DNA from 3 places in the Anaerosporomusa subterranea genome. Region 2 is predicted to be linked to each of the others. Evidence: riboswitches for the same ligand, from Rfam matches in the RefSeq annotation. Region 2 holds a riboswitch; each other region holds the start of a gene.
The links. A riboswitch is a leader RNA that binds a small molecule or an ion and turns the genes downstream of it on or off. The one in region 2 is predicted to bind cyclic di-AMP.

Region 1 (5,681 bases), on a different contig from region 2:
GTTTGCCGTCATGAATTTCTCCGCCATACGGCAGGTACGTCCAGCCGCTGCCTTCAGGCACTACATCAAGATGTCCCAGAACGGCAACATAGTCTTCGCCGCTGCCATATTCCGCATAGCCGACATAGCCATTTAGATTGACAGTGCGAAATCCGAGTCTGTTCGCGATCTGCAACGCGCGGTCGAGCGCCAGGCCAACGTCCTCGCCAAAGGGGCTGCCATTGACTGCATTGTTCTCTACGCTTCGAATAGCGAGAATCTCCTGCGTTGATTTAATCAGCGCGTCTCGCTGCAGTTCTACTGCTTTTTCCAGGTTCAAGATAATCCCTCCGTTCGTTACCAGTATGCACCATTAGTATACTCCTTGCTTGTGAGTCTGTAAAATGAATGAACGGTGACCGGGACATGCATGGCAACCAGGCGATGGAAGTATTCTGCTTTTTCTGTTATAATTTGGATAAAAGAGCAAGCTAGGAGGCTGTTTATGCAGTCAGAATTTAAAGCGGTCGTGCTGGCCAATGAAATCGATCTAAATAAAATTGCCGAGCATTTTGGCATCAATAGACAATTCCGCTGGGAGGAGACGCTGATTCTTGCTGGGAAATCACTGGAGGGAATCACTCGTCAATCGGAGGGAAAGAGAGTATATCTGTACCATTTTGGCAGTATAGTCTTTTTGAATTTTCAACATCACGAAATGATGGATGTTGTAAATTACCTGCGGAAGATTGAAAAGAGTTTGACAACAGGAGCCTTCGAATATGTTGACGACTACATTCTCGAAACAGTGACAGATCTGACTGAAGCAGACATGCCCTATGTAAGCAATGACCGGATGTTAATCGCGCAGGAAGAAAGCTATCACCGCGAAATCGTCGCGACTATGTTGGCAAGGTCGGTGGCACTAGAAAAAATCGAGGTCGACATTAGTCGTCTGTTAGATGAAATAGAAGAAATCGTTACATTTTTGCATATGGGTAATTTAAATATGTCTGACCGACGTTTGGCCAAGCTATCGGCAAAGATCTTCGGTTTTAAGCTGAACATGGTGTCATACATCATGTTACTCGATAAACCGGATATTACGTGGAACAATGCGGAAGCTAGTCGATTGTATGACGAAATGGGACGGTTATTTGAGGTATCAGAGCGCTACCAGAAGATTCGCCAAAAAGCAGAAGTCTTAACAGATATCACCGAGGTGTTTTCCGGTCTGGCTCACGCCAGCCGTGGCACTCGGCTCGAATGGGCAGTTATTCTCTTGATCGCGTTTGAAATCGTACTGAGTCTATTGGATATTTTTGTGTTTAAATAGTAACGCGCAGAAACACCCCGAGAGTTCAATTGACTCTCGGGGTGTTTTTTTTAAGAACTATTCTACTACATACAGCTTAACGTTTTTCATGCCAAACTTGTATGCTTCATCAACTGTCCACATTGCGATATCGATACGATTTCCTTTGATTGCGCCACCGGTATCCTCAGCAATGGCATACCTGCCAGTGCCATCGGGAAACTCAATATACACCTTCGATTTCAACGGGATAATGCGCGGGTCGACGGCAATGATGCCAGGACGCACCTGGGTGCCGATGTGGGTCAGGTTGCCCCATTTACCGTTATCGTGAGGGCCTGGCGCGTATGCGGTCGCAACAATATCGATCGCTTGTTTATAGTTGGCTGGCGCGGCTGCGAGTACCGGTGTGATCAAGCTAGTTGCCAGTGTGACAACAGCCATCATAGTTACGATTGTACGTTTAAACACTTTCATGTTCATATTCTGTTTCCTCCTTCTAATCGCCTCCGGGGTTAGCTGACGGGTTCGGGACGGAAGGTATCCCTACCGCTTGATAGCGGATTCACCCCACTAATATTGGTTCCCCCGTATTCCTTTGGGAAGTTCGGCGTAGTCCATATACTACACTATCGGTTGCAGAAACGCAAAACGCGCTAAAGGTCATTAATTTTAATTATGTAAACTTGATATAGGTATTCCCAGTTATACATCGGTATGCGGCAGTATTCGATCATGACAACGGTCTAGCAGTCTTTTTTCTGTTCAGGCGCAGGAACCATTGCTGCGAATCGCGAATAAGTTCACAATTGTTTTTTCGATTATTTTGAATGAAGGAATGCGATATGGAAATATGGTTTTGGCTCGTGCTTGTGGCTGGTAGTGTTAGCTGGGCTGCTCGGGAACGCAGAGAAAACACACTATTGAGGGCCACAGTCAAACAAGAACAGACAGAAATCTCCCAACAGCAGAACACCCAAGAACAAATCCGGTTGAATGAAGCCAGATTCAAAGCCATCCTGGAAACGTCGGTTGACGTGATGACCCGGCTGGATTTAGATGGTGTCATTCTTGAGCTGTATACGCGGCCCGGCTTTTATCAAACTCCGCCAGATCGTCGCCTAGTCGGTAAGAAAATTGATAGCATTTATGAGACGTCGGTTACAGACCGCTACCAGCAAGCGATGGAACAAGTATTATTAACCGGACGACCGCAGCGTTTTACCTATGAAGGCGAATATCATGGTAGAGCCTACGGTCGGGAAGTCTGGTTGACCGGCTGTGGTGAGGAACTGATCGCTATTGAGCGGGACACGACAGAACGAGTGATGATGGCTAAGCAACTGCGTTATCTCAATCTGTATGATTCGTTAACCGGATTGTTTAATCGCAGCCGATTTGAACAGGAAATGCGGCATTTCGGCGAAGACGAGCAATGTTCTGTCGGGATCGTTGTCTGCGATCTGGATGGACTAAAGCTGATTAATGACACCCTTGGCCATGAACAGGGAGATCGACAACTGGTAGATGTGGCTGATCTTTTCAAACGCTGTTTCCGAGCGGAGGATCACATTGCACGTATCGGCGGTGATGAATTTGCTGCGATCTTGCCAAATGTAGATGATGAAACACTGACAGCAATTTGCCGAAAAATCAGTCAAGAGGTCGACGAATACAATCTACTGCTGCCAAACGCTAGGCTTGGCCTGTCGATAGGTCATGCTATGCGCGGTTGTCCGACTGATATGAATACTCTATTCATCGAAGCGGAAAACGAAATGTATCGACAAAAGCAGTTGCGCGACGAAAACGTCCGCCAGTTTATTCTTGACGGCATGTTTCAATCCGTGGAAGCCAGAGATTACTTTAAAAGCGGTCATCCGCAACGAGTCGAGGAATATGCAGTTAAATTGGCTGCAGTTTTGGAACTAAGTTCAGAACAGGTAGAGAATCTTCACCTGTTATCCCGCTATCACGATATCGGCAACGTTGGCCTTGATGAACGCATTGTCATGAAACCTGGACGATTGACGACTGATGAGCGACAGGAAATTGCGCAGCATTGCGAAATCGGCTGCCGGATTGCCCGCTGTGTTCCTGCTTTGGTACCTGTCGCAGACTTGGTTCTTAAACATCACGAGCAGTGGGACGGCAGCGGTTACCCGCTGGGTTTGCAGCATACTGATATTCCGCTGGAGTGCCGTATCTTGGCGATAGCAGACGCCTATGAGGCAATGACCGCAGGACGCCCCTACCGCCATGCCCTGAGCAAGACTGAGGCGATTGAAGAACTGCGCCGGGGCGCGGGTACTCAATTTGATCCAGAATTACTGAAGCTATTTTTGCAGGTGCTCGAATCCGAACACGAATAGGTAGGGAGGGTTACCGTGGGCATCCGACTTTTATATGGCCGGGCCGGGTCTGGCAAGACTTCGGCCTGTTTGAAAGAAATACGAGACTTGATGCGGCGTGACCCACTAGGGCCGCCGCTGATTCTTCTTACCCCTGAGCAAGCCACCTTTGAGGCCGAACGGGAGTTAGCTCGCGGCGGCGGTTTTTGCCGTGCACATGTTTATGGCTTTCGTCGGCTGGCTCATTCTGTGCTGATGGAGACCGGCGGCGCAGCCCGGCCGCAGCTAAGCGACCTATCAAAGCGCATGATTCTGCGCCAGGCATTGGCTGATAATGAGGATCAACTGACTGTATTTCGGCAAGCAGCTCACCAGCGAACGTTTGCACAGACCATGGCCTCTCTGATTAGCGAGTTCAAGGCCTACAGCGTTAACCCCCGGGCTCTGGCCGAGGCGGCGGTACAAGCGTCCAATTCACCGCTTGGCTCGAAACTGTCTGATCTAGCCGCTGTTTATGCCTCATACGAGGGGTTAATCGCCGGGCGCTACGCCGATCCGCAGGACTATCTGGGTATGCTGCTGCACAAGATTTCTCGCTCCAGCCTGCGTGGTTCTACTGTATTTGTTGATGGGTTTGATTGGTTTACCAAACAAGAATATGGTGTACTCGGCGCACTGGCTAACGTAGCAGAGAACTTGACCATAACCTTGTGTCTGGACCGGCATGAGGCTGAAGATAAACAGGAGGTCGATTTATTTTACCGCCAGGCAGTGACGGCGGCTCTCATCAAACAGCTGGCCAAGGATAATCAATTGTCGTTTGAGGCGCAGGAGGTCCGCAGTCCGGGCCGGTTTGCAGCTAGTTCGTTACTGACCTATATTGAACAGTCACTAGCAGGGGTGAAGGGTGAAGCCCCCTCTAAACAAATTGCTCAAACAGAGGACATTGTTATCGTTGAAGCAGCTAACCGGAGGGCTGAGATTGAGGGGATCGCCCGCGATATTATTCGCTTATGTCGGGACAAGAGCTACCGCTGGCGAGATACGGCAGTCCTGGTGCGAGATGAAGCAATTTACTCTGACATCATCGCCACTGTATTTGCTGATTACGGTATTCCCTGTTTTCAGGATCGCCGCCGCCCGGCTGTGCATCATCCGCTGGCAGAAGTACTGCGGTCGTCAGTCGAGGCTATTGTTGAACGCTGGGATTATGAGCCGGTATTTCGTGCGTTGAAAACAGGCTTATTTCCTTTATCTGATGAACAAATTGATCTATTGGAAAATTACGTGTTAGAGTTTGGTATTCGCGGCAAGCGTTGGCTGCAGGAAGAAGACTGGCGGTTCATGCGCCGCTGGTCGCTGGATGAAGATGAACAGCCTGACGCGGCGGGGCAACAATATCTTGATACGGTGAACACCATCCGCCGCCAGGCGATTGCACCGCTTGCTGCTCTAGCTGCCGAGTGCCGCCGGTCGAAAACGGCGGCTGAGTATACTGGCAAGCTATTTGGCTTCCTGATTGCGATCAACGCCCCACAAACCTTAGAAGCCTGGGCGAAAGAGGCTGAGGCGGCGGGTGATTTGGCGCTGGCTGAAGAACACAGCCAGCTTTGGAATGCAATTATTGGTCTATTTGATGAATTGGTTGATTGTTGTGGCGATCAGGCAATGACGCTTGAAGAGTATGGCGAAATACTGGGTGAAGGTCTTGAGGGATTGACCTTAGGGCTGATTCCGTCAGGGCTGGATCATGTTACAGTCACTTCGCTTGACCGGACGCGTCTGCTTAGAGCCAAAGCCGTCTATCTGCCAGGAGTCAATGAAGGGGTTTTGCCGAGACGCGGTAAGGTGGACAGTCTATTTAGTGATGAAGAACGCCTGTTGCTGAAGGGGATGGGAGTCGAGCTGGCGCCAGGTGCGGCTGCTGAGGCCTTTGCGGAGACCTATCTGGTCTATTTCGCGTTAACGAGGGCCAGTGAATACTTGTGGGTCAGTTATTCCTTGGCTGATGAAGAGGGTAAAGGAATGCAGCTTTC
Region 2 (5,681 bases):
AGACTTTTCTCTGCTGAACGCCGCGGATATTGATGCGTTAGTTTGAAACAAGTCCTCACATACGTATCATCGAGAATATTAATCAGATAGTCGCCGGTCACATTGGCCGAACGTGCGAAGGACAGTGGCATAATCGACCATTGCCTGCGATCATACAGCATATTGAGTATAGAGAGACATGTATGGAATGATGCACGTGGACGGCGACGCAAGTCCCAGAAACGGTCATGCCATAACTGATAAACCGGTCCATGGTCATAATACAATTCGTACGCCGGATCGAGACTAAGGGGATCCACCACAGTTCCGTTTTTAAGTCCGGGTTGTGAGAGCCGTATTACGACCATAGGTTCTGAAAAATATGGTTCTACTTTTACATTTGGCCGATGGATTTGAAGGAAAGCGAAACCTACATCAATTTCTTTCATGTCAACCAGGTTATATAGTTCTATAGAACGCTGTATTCTCACTTGAAAGTGAATCGGCGGCGAAGCTTCATAAAGCGCTTTATAGGCTGGGATGAGAACATAGTTGCTAATGCTGTCAACAGCGCCGATCTGTAAAAAATCCGGCTCGCTTCCTGAACTTAATTGCTGTGTTTCTCTCCAAATGCGCATCCATTGTTCGGCGATTGGAATAAAGCCTTCACCCTTTTCCGTTAGTTCAATCTGAGATACTCCCTTGTTGCGAATAATTAGTTTAATACCCAACTGTTCTTCGAGTATACGCAGTCTTTTACTCACGGTGGACTGTGAAACATGCATTTGTACCGAGGCCTGAGTTAGTGTCCGGTTCTGAATAACCGACAGAAATGTTTCGATTCCAACAATGTCCATATTGAATAACCCTCACTAATATTCCAAATGGTACTATTTATTATCGAATAGAGTTGTTTTACAAAAAGTAAAAATGTTTGTACCCTAATAATAGCAGTATTTTGAAAATTAAGAAATAAAGGGAACAAAAATTTTTTGCAGCGTTTTAGCGGGTTTGAGAGGAGACGAGTGAGTTGAAGAAAGTGAACTTTACTCAATTGGCCTACACCGACCTCGATGAGTTTATTTACGGCTCGGCCCTACGTCCAGTGGCGTGCCGAAATGGGTTGGTGATTGGGGGCGGTAGAATCCTGCCAGAAATCAATTTCACGCTTCCTGACATGCTGATCACAGAAACTACTATGCCAGATGTATTGAGACAGTATAAGGAGATAGTCGAAGGCGCCTGCAAGCGTGCCAAAGAGCTAGAGACTCCTGGTTTGGTCGTGGAACTCGAACTGTTGCCGCCCGCTACCTACCACCCGGAATGGGGTGTTGAAATCACTAAAGTGGTCCGGAATATCATGAACGATTACGAGCAGAAACACGGACTACGCAGCGTACTGCGGATTACACCGGTAGACATTCGCGAAGACAAGAGATCACCTCACATGTGGCGGGGTTCGCATTGGGATGCGATTATGCAAACTTTTGCAGGCTGCGCCAAGGAAGGAGCGGAGCTGCTGTCTATCGAATCTATCGGCGGCAAGGATATCCATGATGATGCAGTCATGTACTGTGATATTGTTAAATCATTATTCGCGCTTAGTGTCTTAGGAACCCGGGATATGGCAAAACTGTGGGATTCGATCGTTAGAATTGCCGCAGAAACTGGTACTATTGCAGCTGGCGATACTGCCTGCGGTTTTGGCAACACCGCGATGGTACTTGCAGACAAACGCTATGTGCCTAAGACATTTGCAGCTGTGGTTAGAGTGATGACCGTTGTGCGCAGTCTCGTCGCCTTAGAGCGAGGAGCAGTAGGACCTCACAAGGATTGTGGCTACGAGGGAGTCTATATAAAAGCTATCACCGGCACTCCTATTGCTATGGAGGGAAAATCCAGTGCTTGCGCTCATCTCAGCCATGTGGGCAACATTGCCGCCGCTACTGCAGATCTTTGGAGCAATGAATCTGTGCAAAACATAAAGCTGTTAGGCGGTATGGCTCCGACTGTTTCTCTGGAACAGCTTATATATGACTGCAGACTGATGAACACTGCGGCGAAATCAGGCATCTCTCATGCTCGTCTGCTGCGGGATTGGCTGACTGATTCAGATAGCGTTCTTGATCCGCAGGCCTATGTATTAAGGCCTGATGTGGCGTTCCGCATTTCCCAAGCAATTGTTCAGGGAGGCAGTCATTTCGAGAGAACAAAAATCGCAGGTCTCACCGCAGTGAACGAACTGAAGCAAGCCGCCAATGCAGGAAATTTAATTATTGATCCTAAAGAAATTAGATGGCTGGATAAAATCCAGGCCCAGTTATCAAAGGTTACAAATGATGAAGAGGCATTTATTCGAGAAATGACTGAAAGTTGCAAGTCGGAAAAATATGACCCGGCGAAATATGATCTAAAGTAAAAATAGCAGGTATAAGAGGAGGAACTTTGATGAGTGAGATATTGAATGTCATTTCTGAGTCTCTGCAGGAGGGCGATGTTGACGCAGTGACTGAAAAGGTTGAAGAGGCCTTGAACGGCGGAGTTTCAGCGTCAACTATTTTGCATGAAGGATTGCTTCATGGTATGGACGTGATGGGGCAAAGGTGGAAAAACGAAGAAGTGTACATGCCGGAAGTAATGATTGCGGCTCGAGCGATGAATGCAGGTATGCGGGTTCTTAAGCCACATTTGCTGGCCGCTGGCGTCAAACCGATCGGCAAGGTCGTTTTGGGTACCGTCAAAGGCGATCTTCATGATATTGGCAAGAACCTAGTCAATATGATGTTTGTCGGATCAGGATTTGAGGTAGTCGACCTGGGAGTCGATGTGAATGAAAAGACCTTTGTTCAGGCGATTACTGAGCATCAGCCGCAAATTATCGCTATGGCCGCACTGTTGACAACGACAATGTCTGAAATGCGGGTCGTAATTGAGGCTGTGACGACAACTGGACTTCGCGATCAAGTTAAGATAATGGTTGGCGGCGCTCCGCTGACGCAGTCATTCGCAAACGCTATCGGCGCAGATGCATACGCGCCTGATGCCGCCGTTGCCGCTGACATCGCAAAGCAAATGATTGGGGCTTAATGATTCACAAAATGCGGCAACTTGATTCTTGCCATTTGTAATTGAAGCAGAAAAGGGATATTCAAGCCTCTCCGGCTTTGAATATCCCTTTCTTATTCAATAGTATTAATTCCCTTATTTCAGGGCTTCTTGCACTGTCGGCTTAATGCGCGGGTCGCGAACAATCTCTTGAACCGTTTGTTTCATCGCTGGATCGGCCAGTACATCTTTCATGGTTTGCCTCAGTTCAGGATCTGACATCATTTTGACCATTGAAGCTCGCGCTTCCGGCTTGTTCATCACTGCAATCATTCTTTTTTGCATTTCAGGGTCTTGTATTTTATCCAGTATCGGTGACTGTTGAAGTTGATCCGCAGTCTTAGGTTGATTTTGCGGTTTTTGCTGTGGCTGCATGCCGCAGGCTGTAATAAGGATCATTATTAGTCCTAACAGCAAAAACTTTGATAAACCGTTCATGGCCATTCCTCCCAATACCCATTTGCACCCTAGTATTCGCGTATTATTTGAGTCTATCCTTAGGATTCCATTTTGTGCCCTAAAAATGGTGGACACTGGGAAGCAAGTATTGCTAATATATATAGAAGGATACATATCTAAATAATTTTTATACTAATAAGGAGTGATCGCTAAACTAAGAATTGTTGTCAGCAGATTGTCATAAAGTCGACACATTTCTCTGCTATAATCAAAGGCATGTCATTTAACTGAAACGCCGAATCCAACAGGTACGGAGTAACATTTTACGGGGTGAAAAGCGTAAGCGCTAGGTTTAGCCTTAACCCTGTCCCGTTAGCTAACTCCGGAGGCGAGAAAGGCGGACAAGCTTTGCAGAGAAGAACGGCGATTTTGATAGTTTTGATTATTTTTATGTTGCCAGCCATTTGTTTTGCGGCTGAAAACCGCGCTGTGCCAGTTCAAGGTGCTAGGCAAACCGAGACAACTAGCGTAAAAAACGTATTAAAAGGAAAAACCATAGTTATAGATCCGGGTCATGGTGGCAGCGATCCTGGCGCTATCGGTAAAAGCGGTCTTGCGGAAAAAGATGTGACATTGGCAATCAGTACCGAATTGCGAAAACTGCTAGAGGACAAGAGCGCAGTTGTTATCCTGACCAGAACTACTGATCGCGATGTACATAGCAGACAAGCCTCTGATGCCCAGGAACTACAGTCTCGAGTAAATATTGCCAACAAAGCTAGCGCTGATGTGTTTGTCAGCGTTCATATTGACTCTTTCGTCGATTCAACGGCTAAAGGAACGACAACGTATTTCGCACCGCAGTTGGTTCGTGGGGAGCTGCTCGCGTCAAAGATCCAACAGTCACTTGTTGAGCAAATTAACTTACCGGATCGCGGTTTTCGTGAGAACAACTTTTATGTGTTGAAGCACGCAACCATGCCGGCTGTCCTTGCTGAAGTCGCTTTTATTTCTAACCCATCTGAGGAAGCTAAATTGCAACAACCCGATTTTATTAAAAAGGCGGCATATGGGCTTTTCACCGGTCTAACTAGGTTTTTCAGCATTGTTGGATAAGGAGGATATTGAAGAATTTATGGTTGACGAGAATATTGTGTTATTTTCCGGTTATGCAAAACTTCCCAGCGGAACGGTTTCCGCTGAGGTATATAAAGTGATGGCGTTAGTGGTGCTGATTGATATACGTACAGGTACAATCATCGAAGCTGATTGTACTCTTTCAACACGCCTTTCAGAACGATTCGTATTGGCAATGTTGGTAGGAAAAAACATCCAAAATGACAATATAGCCCTGATTGAACAAATTAACTTACAATACCAAGGAGCTGCTAAGAAAGCGATCATCAATGCTCTGCGCATTATTTCCGCTAAGTATTCGCTATATCTGCAAGAACGTCAAAAAATGAGTTGACAATGCGGAGCTTTTGATGCTATTATCTTTACAATTGAATAAGGAAACTCTTATCAAGAGAGGTCGAGGGACTGGCCCGATGACACCCAGCAACCGGCAGCAATGCAGTGGTGCTAATTCCAACAGAACGTTGTTCTGGGAGATGAGAGGAAAGCGGATTAGTTGCCCTCTTTCCTCGTGAAAGGGGGTTTTTCTATTAGCCGAACGGAGAGGGAGTGCTATCATTGAACCAACCGGTCATTTCGCCTCCGACGATGGCGATTGTTGTTGACTTAGTCAATTCGATCACCCATGGGACAATAACATTCACTGTTCAAGACGGTCGCCTGCTGCAGCTAGAGCGAAACGACAAGATTCGTTTGGATGCACCGGGGAAAGGCGGCATTGGAGGCCCCTCCCTTACCCCGAACCAAGTTGAGCGGCTTCAAAAGAGGCTGCAGGAGGAATTGAAGAACTTGCAGTTTGGCCAAGTCATTCTCCAGGTTAAGGGTGGCGTAATCGCCCAAATTGAGCGTACAGAAAAACAACGGTATTCCGGCCTAGAAGGAATTTATGGCGATGGAATATAGTAACTAGTCGACCCTGTGAATCTACAAAAAGTATTAGAGGAGTTGTTTTGTATGAAAAGTATTCGTGTTTTACTAGCTGCATTACTTATCATCTCACTCGCGGCTGCTGGTTGCTCCAGTGATAAGAAAAGTCCGCAGGCCCCTGAACAAGCCAAAAA
Region 3 (5,681 bases), on a different contig from region 2:
GCAAAAGTCCATCTGCGTTGCACCCGCAAGGGGTATGCCGCCAACGCTAAGGCGCTAAAGCGCCAAGAGTTGCGCAATCACGACTACGTTTGCTTGCTTGCGTACCTTTATGTACGCGGTGATGCTAACAAGCTAGGTGGCAACAATTGCTGTTACGTCGCATAGGTAACAACGTAGCGCAAGCCTCGCTGTTCCTAGCAGCTGGAGCTTTTTCAACTAGTCTCTTGTTTTTTAAGGAAGTCTGTTGCTTCTGCAACAGACTTCTAGTGTTTCTAAGCGCCAAGCGCTTCTAATGCTACAGCCTTAGCGTATAAGCCACCACGCTGCAACAATTCGCCATGAGTGCCGGTTTCGACAATACAGCCATTGGCCAAATATACGACTCGGTCAGAAGCCATTAAGGTCGACAATCGATGGGTGATAATGAAGGTTGTTCTGCCGCCACTGGCTCGCCGAATCGACTCCATTACCTGCCGTTCGGACTGAGAATCTAGGGCGGCTGTGGGCTCGTCCAACAATAAGATGGCTGGTTCCAGTATCAGTGCTCTGGCTATCGCAATTCTCTGTCTCTGCCCGCCGGACAATAAACCACCTAACTCGCCGACTGGCGTTTCATAGCCATTCGGCAAAGCAAGGATAAAGTCGTGTGCATCAGCCATGCGGGCCGCCCACTCCACCTTCGCATCTGAGGCTCCCGGAAAGCCATAACGAATATTTTCTCGTACTGTGCCGTGAAATAAAATGGGCTCTTGTTGGATAAAGCCGATTCGTTTGCGGTGGGACGCTAGGTTCAGTTCCCGGATATCCACCCCATCGACATAAATACCGCCACTAGTAGGATCGTATAACCGCAATAATAGATTGGCAACAGAAGACTTCCCTGCGCCACTGGGACCAACAATAGCAATAATTTCGCCTGGCCTGGCGCAGAGATTAATATGGTGCAAAATGCCGGTATTCTGACTATAGCAGAACGACACATCGCGGAATTCAACCAACCCATGACCTTTTGGCGCCTCCATCCCACCGTCAAAAATAGTTCGCGGTTGGGATTCGAATTGTTGAATGCGTTCCCAGGCAACTGTTCCCATGCGTAAACTTGTTGCGGCTTGCGCGATCTTTCGCATGGGGGCGGGTACATTAATAATATATACTAAAAAGGCGAACATGCCGCCAATGGTTAACTCTCCATCAATAACTTCCCTGCCGCCAAACCAAATAATCACTGTCAGGCCAATCGCAGCTAAGAACTCGACGAGCGGCACCAGGACGGCGTTTAGGCGTTGCATCTTTAAAAATTCCTCAGCTGCTTGGTGAATTCTCTGACTGAATTTACGGTATTCGTACTCTTCACGACTATAACTTTTAACAATGGTGGCAGACAGCAACGTTTGATGCAAAAAACTGGCTACTTTAGCCAAAGAGTCTTCCATCAGCATACCAATTTTGGCTGTTTTCTTATTGAAATAGCCGACAACAAGAAAGATGAAAGGCAAGGTTGCAAAGGTCACCAGTGATAATTGCCAGTCAAAGTAGATCATAATTGAAAGAATGGCAAGTACGTTCAAGGTTTCGATAAAAAATTCAGGTATACTCACAGACACGGCCTGTTGAATCAATGTCAGGTCATTGGAGAACAACGAAATCACTTCGCCTGTCTGGTTGTTGACAAAATAGGCATAATCCTTGGACTGAAGTTTAACGAACATTTCTTGACGCATGCGCTCAATCAGTCGATTACCGACCTTGGCCATCAAATACCCATACACATAAGAAAAAATGCCGCGCAGCAAATATAATACGACAATGCCAGCTGTGATAAAGTGCAGTTGGTACAAGTCTCCATCAGCCAGGACATTGTCAATCAGCAGTTTAATAATAATTGGCGCTGCCAGTCCTGCCACACTGGCCATAAGGAAACTAGCCAAAGCAATAACTACTTTTGGCCAAAAGGGCAGGATGAACTTTTGCCAATAGAATGTATACATAAGAGCCCTCGCGATTCTGCTGAATCAAAATAGAAAAGGAAAAGAAAACCAGGAAGGCGTTTGCCCGCCTTCCCTTCGTGTGCCGTATGGCCTTTACCAGTCTTCTTACAGTACGCGCCTTGCACCAACATAACGCGGGCCCCAGTACGAACTGTTTAACCGATCAATGGCGACGCCGCGACTGGAAGTCGCGCTGATAAAATTGCCGTCGCCAATGTAGATACCGCTATGCGACGCTCCAGAAGCATATGTCGTAAAAAACACCATATCCCCCGGCTGCAGCCTGCTTAGCGAGACTGCGCGGCCAACTTCAAACTGGTCATCAGCCGTTCTCGGCAGAGCCACGCCAACTGTGCGATACACATGGCGGGTAAAGCCGGAGCAGTCAAAACCATCTGCAGTTGTGCCGCCAAATACATACGGAACACCCAAATACCGCATGGAAAATTGAATGACTCGTCTGACTGCTACAGTGGACGAATCGCGGCTTACTGCCGGTATATCGCGTCCAAGCAGCATTTGATAAGTTGTCGGGCCAACCACGCCGTCTGGCGTCAGACCTTTGTCCTTTTGGTAAGCCTTCACTGCAGTCTCGGTGGCAGGGCCGAAGTCACCATCAGCGCTACCAATCTCATACCCCAGTGACAACAACCGCTTCTGAATCAAAACAATTTCCTGCCCTTGGTCGCCTTCCTCATAAAAATTCGAGGCCGACGCGACGTTTAGAAACGTCAAACTGAACAAAACGCACAACAAAAAGACTACCTTTTTCAAATGTCTGCCCCTCTCGAAGCCTCCGAGGTTAGCTGACGGGTTAGGGTTAGAGGACCCCTATTCCGTTTCCGGAATTTCACCCCTGGTTTGCGGTTCCCCCGTACCTGAGCTGGATTCGGCTTTATCATGCTCTAATCATTTTAAATTCGATTCTGGCTTGCAAAATCCTGCCTTGTGTTCTAAAAAAATGGCAAGTACCATTCGACTTAGATTGTACCCATTTTTCAGTTGATCAACCCTCTTGACTGACGCGGATATAGCGATTCAGCATCTTGGCATAACGCCAGTCTGTCTTACCTTCGTTATCTGCAAATTGGCTAAGAACAGAGTTGAGCTCATCCGCATAGTGAACAATGAAACTTTCCTTTGTCACACAAGCGACTGGCGCGCCATTCTCCACTTTCCCATGATGTGACAGCAGGATATGCAATAGCGCTTGGGCATCATCTGGCGGGAAATCCTTTTGATTGGAAATCGTACGTTCCACAAGCATAGCCCCTAAGGAAACATGACCGATCATCCTGCCAATATTAGTATATTCAAACCCCATGCCACTTGACAACTCTTCCAGTTTACCGATGTCATGTAACAGTGCGCCGGTAACCACTAAATCGACATCTACATTGCCGGTTTCAATCGCCATACCTTTTGCAAGCCGAGCGACATCAACCGAGTGTTCCAGCAAGCCGCCGATATAGGCGTGATGCAATCTCATCGCAGCAGTGTGCTTTACATACGACGCGTAGGTTTTGCCTGATAAAATTGCTCTCAACAATTCCTGCAAATGGATTTTTGATACTCCTGCTATCAAGCCTTCGAGTCGTCCCTTATATTCCTCAATATCTTTTGGTGTATAGGGCAAGAGATGACTCAAGTCATCGTCGTCGTTCACCGGCTCAGCCCGGCGCACAAGAACTTGCACAGCTCCGTCAGTACTATAGCGGTCAGCCTGGACGACACCAAAGATGACCATGGGCGTGGCTCCATTGACTTCCTTAAGCAGCTCAACTGTTTCTCGTTCAAAGCAAATAAAACTCAGCGTCCCACTGTTATCTTCTACTGTGCCACGGGCAAATACACCGCCATTTGACGACTGCCCTGCCTTCTGCAAACGCATGAGCACACTATGCCGGATTTCATCCCCAACCCGAAATTGCGCCAACAAATGTAACAACCCCTATTCTGTAAACTGAATTATAGGGTTCGCCCGCTAGTTGCGAGATTCCTGCAAGAGAATACAAAAAGGCGCATCCAAAACGAATGCGCCTGATACTTCTTCGATGAAAGAAATGCATGAACCTTATAGCGAGAGATTAGGGCGACAATCAGTGCGATGGCGATAGCGAGAAGAACTAGCAGTAACGGACCTTGTACCATCTTAACGCCTCCTCTTTCTCTTGACTCTCATCCAGGGCAAGACTCTACGCCAGGTTCTACTCTCCTTTACGCTTTTATTCATTAGTTTAAAATAAAAATAATCCTCCATATTGGAGAATTATTTTGGTATTCTTTTCTATAGAGACCAAAAAATGTCTTTCGAAGGCGAAGAAATTATTGGTACATTCCATTCTTGCTTTTCGGAATAGGTGGCCAAGTACTTTGCCAAATAGGGTATAACCGGATACTCTGTCGCAAAGTGTCCCGCGTCAACCATAGCCAACTCTTGGGCTATAGCTTGCTGCGCTTCATGGTACTTGAGATCACCGGTGACAAAGACATCGGCCCCCGCTTGTTTTGCCTGGGCTGCAAAGCTTGCCCCGCTGCCGCCGCATACTGCTACCGAGCGGATTAAAGCATCTGGCCTACCAGCCACTTTTATTGCACTGACAGCCAAACGATCTTTGACCATTGCCGTGAATTGGCGCAAGCTCATGGACTGGTCTAAAATGCCGATTCGCCCCATACCAAAGGCAGGCCCCGTATTCTCAAGAGCATACAGGTCATAGGCAACTTCTTCATAGGGGTGGGCGGACAGCATCGCGTCAAGTACTTGCTGACGGACGTTTTCAGTTACACAAGTCTCCAGTTTATATTCGGCAACCCGCTCCAAGCGCCCTTCCTCGCCAATAAACGGCGTAGCGCCGGATAAAGGTAAAAAGACTCCTTCACCTTTTACGCTAAACGAACAATGACTATACACACCAATATGACCGGCGCCCGCGTCTCCCATGGCAGTCCGCACAGCCTCCAATTGCTGTTCAGGTACAAAGACTGCCAGTTTGTACAGCCTCTCAGCGTGGGTATGCAGTAAAGGGGTCGCCTGCTTCAAGCCAAGGGCTGCAGCCAATGCATCATTTACCCCTCCTTGCGCGGCATCCAGGTTGGTATGAGCGGCAATGACGGCGATTTGATTTTGAATCAGACGGCATAACAAGTCTCCTTGCGGCGTATCTTGGCGCAGAGTGGTGATTCCTTTGAAAATAACGGGGTGATGAGCAACAATCAGGTTTGCCCCATGCGCCAGTGCGAATTCCACAACATCGGAATCCACATCAAGGGCAATGACAATCGCTCTAACCGGCTGCTCTGGATAGCCAACTAGCAGGCCAACATTATCCCAGTTTTCCGCCAGACGAGCTGGGGCCAGTTCTTCCAGTGCGTTCATTACGGTTTGGCAGGTTAAAGACATGCTAGTTTCGCCTCCAATATCGAAATGATTGCCTTCTGTTCTTGGTATTTAGGGTTAGTTTGCGCCGCTGCGCTTTTTTCCATTTGGCTAAGAACAAAACACAGAGAATACAATCGTTGTTTTAGTAAATCTGCCAGCAAGGGGTGACGCTGTTGCCAGAGAATCGGCCCGATCTCTAGCAGTTCGTTAGCCTCCATTTGCCCCGGTTCAGCGGCAAGTACCTCATATAAGCGACCCTCATCTTGCACAATTGTTTCATCAATAATGCGCCAGCCATTTGTTTGTAGCCA

Region 1: it holds a riboswitch for cyclic di-AMP, as region 2 does, so the genes downstream of both, AXX12_RS02605 (3D domain-containing protein) here and AXX12_RS17440 (N-acetylmuramoyl-L-alanine amidase family protein) in region 2, are expected to answer to the same signal.
Region 3: it holds a riboswitch for cyclic di-AMP, as region 2 does, so the genes downstream of both, AXX12_RS04325 (C40 family peptidase) here and AXX12_RS17440 (N-acetylmuramoyl-L-alanine amidase family protein) in region 2, are expected to answer to the same signal.

What each region holds. Positions count from the first base shown of each region.
Region 1 covers NZ_LSGP01000006.1:97,230-102,910, reverse strand. The annotation lists gene pepV (dipeptidase PepV) at 1-319, opposite strand, end outside; gene AXX12_RS02610 (RMD1 family protein) at 485-1,315, shown strand; gene AXX12_RS02605 (3D domain-containing protein) at 1,373-1,777, opposite strand; cyclic di-AMP (ydaO/yuaA leader) riboswitch at 1,783-1,917, opposite strand; gene AXX12_RS02600 (HD domain-containing phosphohydrolase) at 2,140-3,666, shown strand; gene addB (helicase-exonuclease AddAB subunit AddB) at 3,682-5,681, shown strand, end outside.
Region 2 covers NZ_LSGP01000026.1:123,857-129,537, forward strand. The annotation lists gene AXX12_RS17420 (LysR family transcriptional regulator) at 1-836, opposite strand, end outside; gene AXX12_RS17425 (methyltransferase MtaB domain-containing protein) at 1,019-2,398, shown strand; gene AXX12_RS17430 (cobalamin B12-binding domain-containing protein) at 2,428-3,066, shown strand; gene AXX12_RS17435 (hypothetical protein) at 3,181-3,522, opposite strand; cyclic di-AMP (ydaO/yuaA leader) riboswitch at 3,767-3,888, shown strand; gene AXX12_RS17440 (N-acetylmuramoyl-L-alanine amidase family protein) at 3,892-4,599, shown strand; gene AXX12_RS17445 (DUF3870 domain-containing protein) at 4,619-4,954, shown strand; SAM riboswitch class I at 5,002-5,103, shown strand; gene AXX12_RS17450 (YezD family protein) at 5,179-5,523, shown strand; gene AXX12_RS17455 (MetQ/NlpA family ABC transporter substrate-binding protein) at 5,575-5,681, shown strand, end outside.
Region 3 covers NZ_LSGP01000013.1:157,889-163,569, reverse strand. The annotation lists gene AXX12_RS04330 (ABC transporter ATP-binding protein) at 273-1,988, opposite strand; gene AXX12_RS04325 (C40 family peptidase) at 2,094-2,762, opposite strand; cyclic di-AMP (ydaO/yuaA leader) riboswitch at 2,766-2,893, opposite strand; gene AXX12_RS04320 (3'-5' exoribonuclease YhaM family protein) at 2,995-3,927, opposite strand; gene AXX12_RS04315 (hypothetical protein) at 3,957-4,139, opposite strand; gene AXX12_RS04310 (Nif3-like dinuclear metal center hexameric protein) at 4,276-5,391, opposite strand; gene AXX12_RS04305 (tRNA (adenine(22)-N(1))-methyltransferase) at 5,382-5,681, opposite strand, start outside.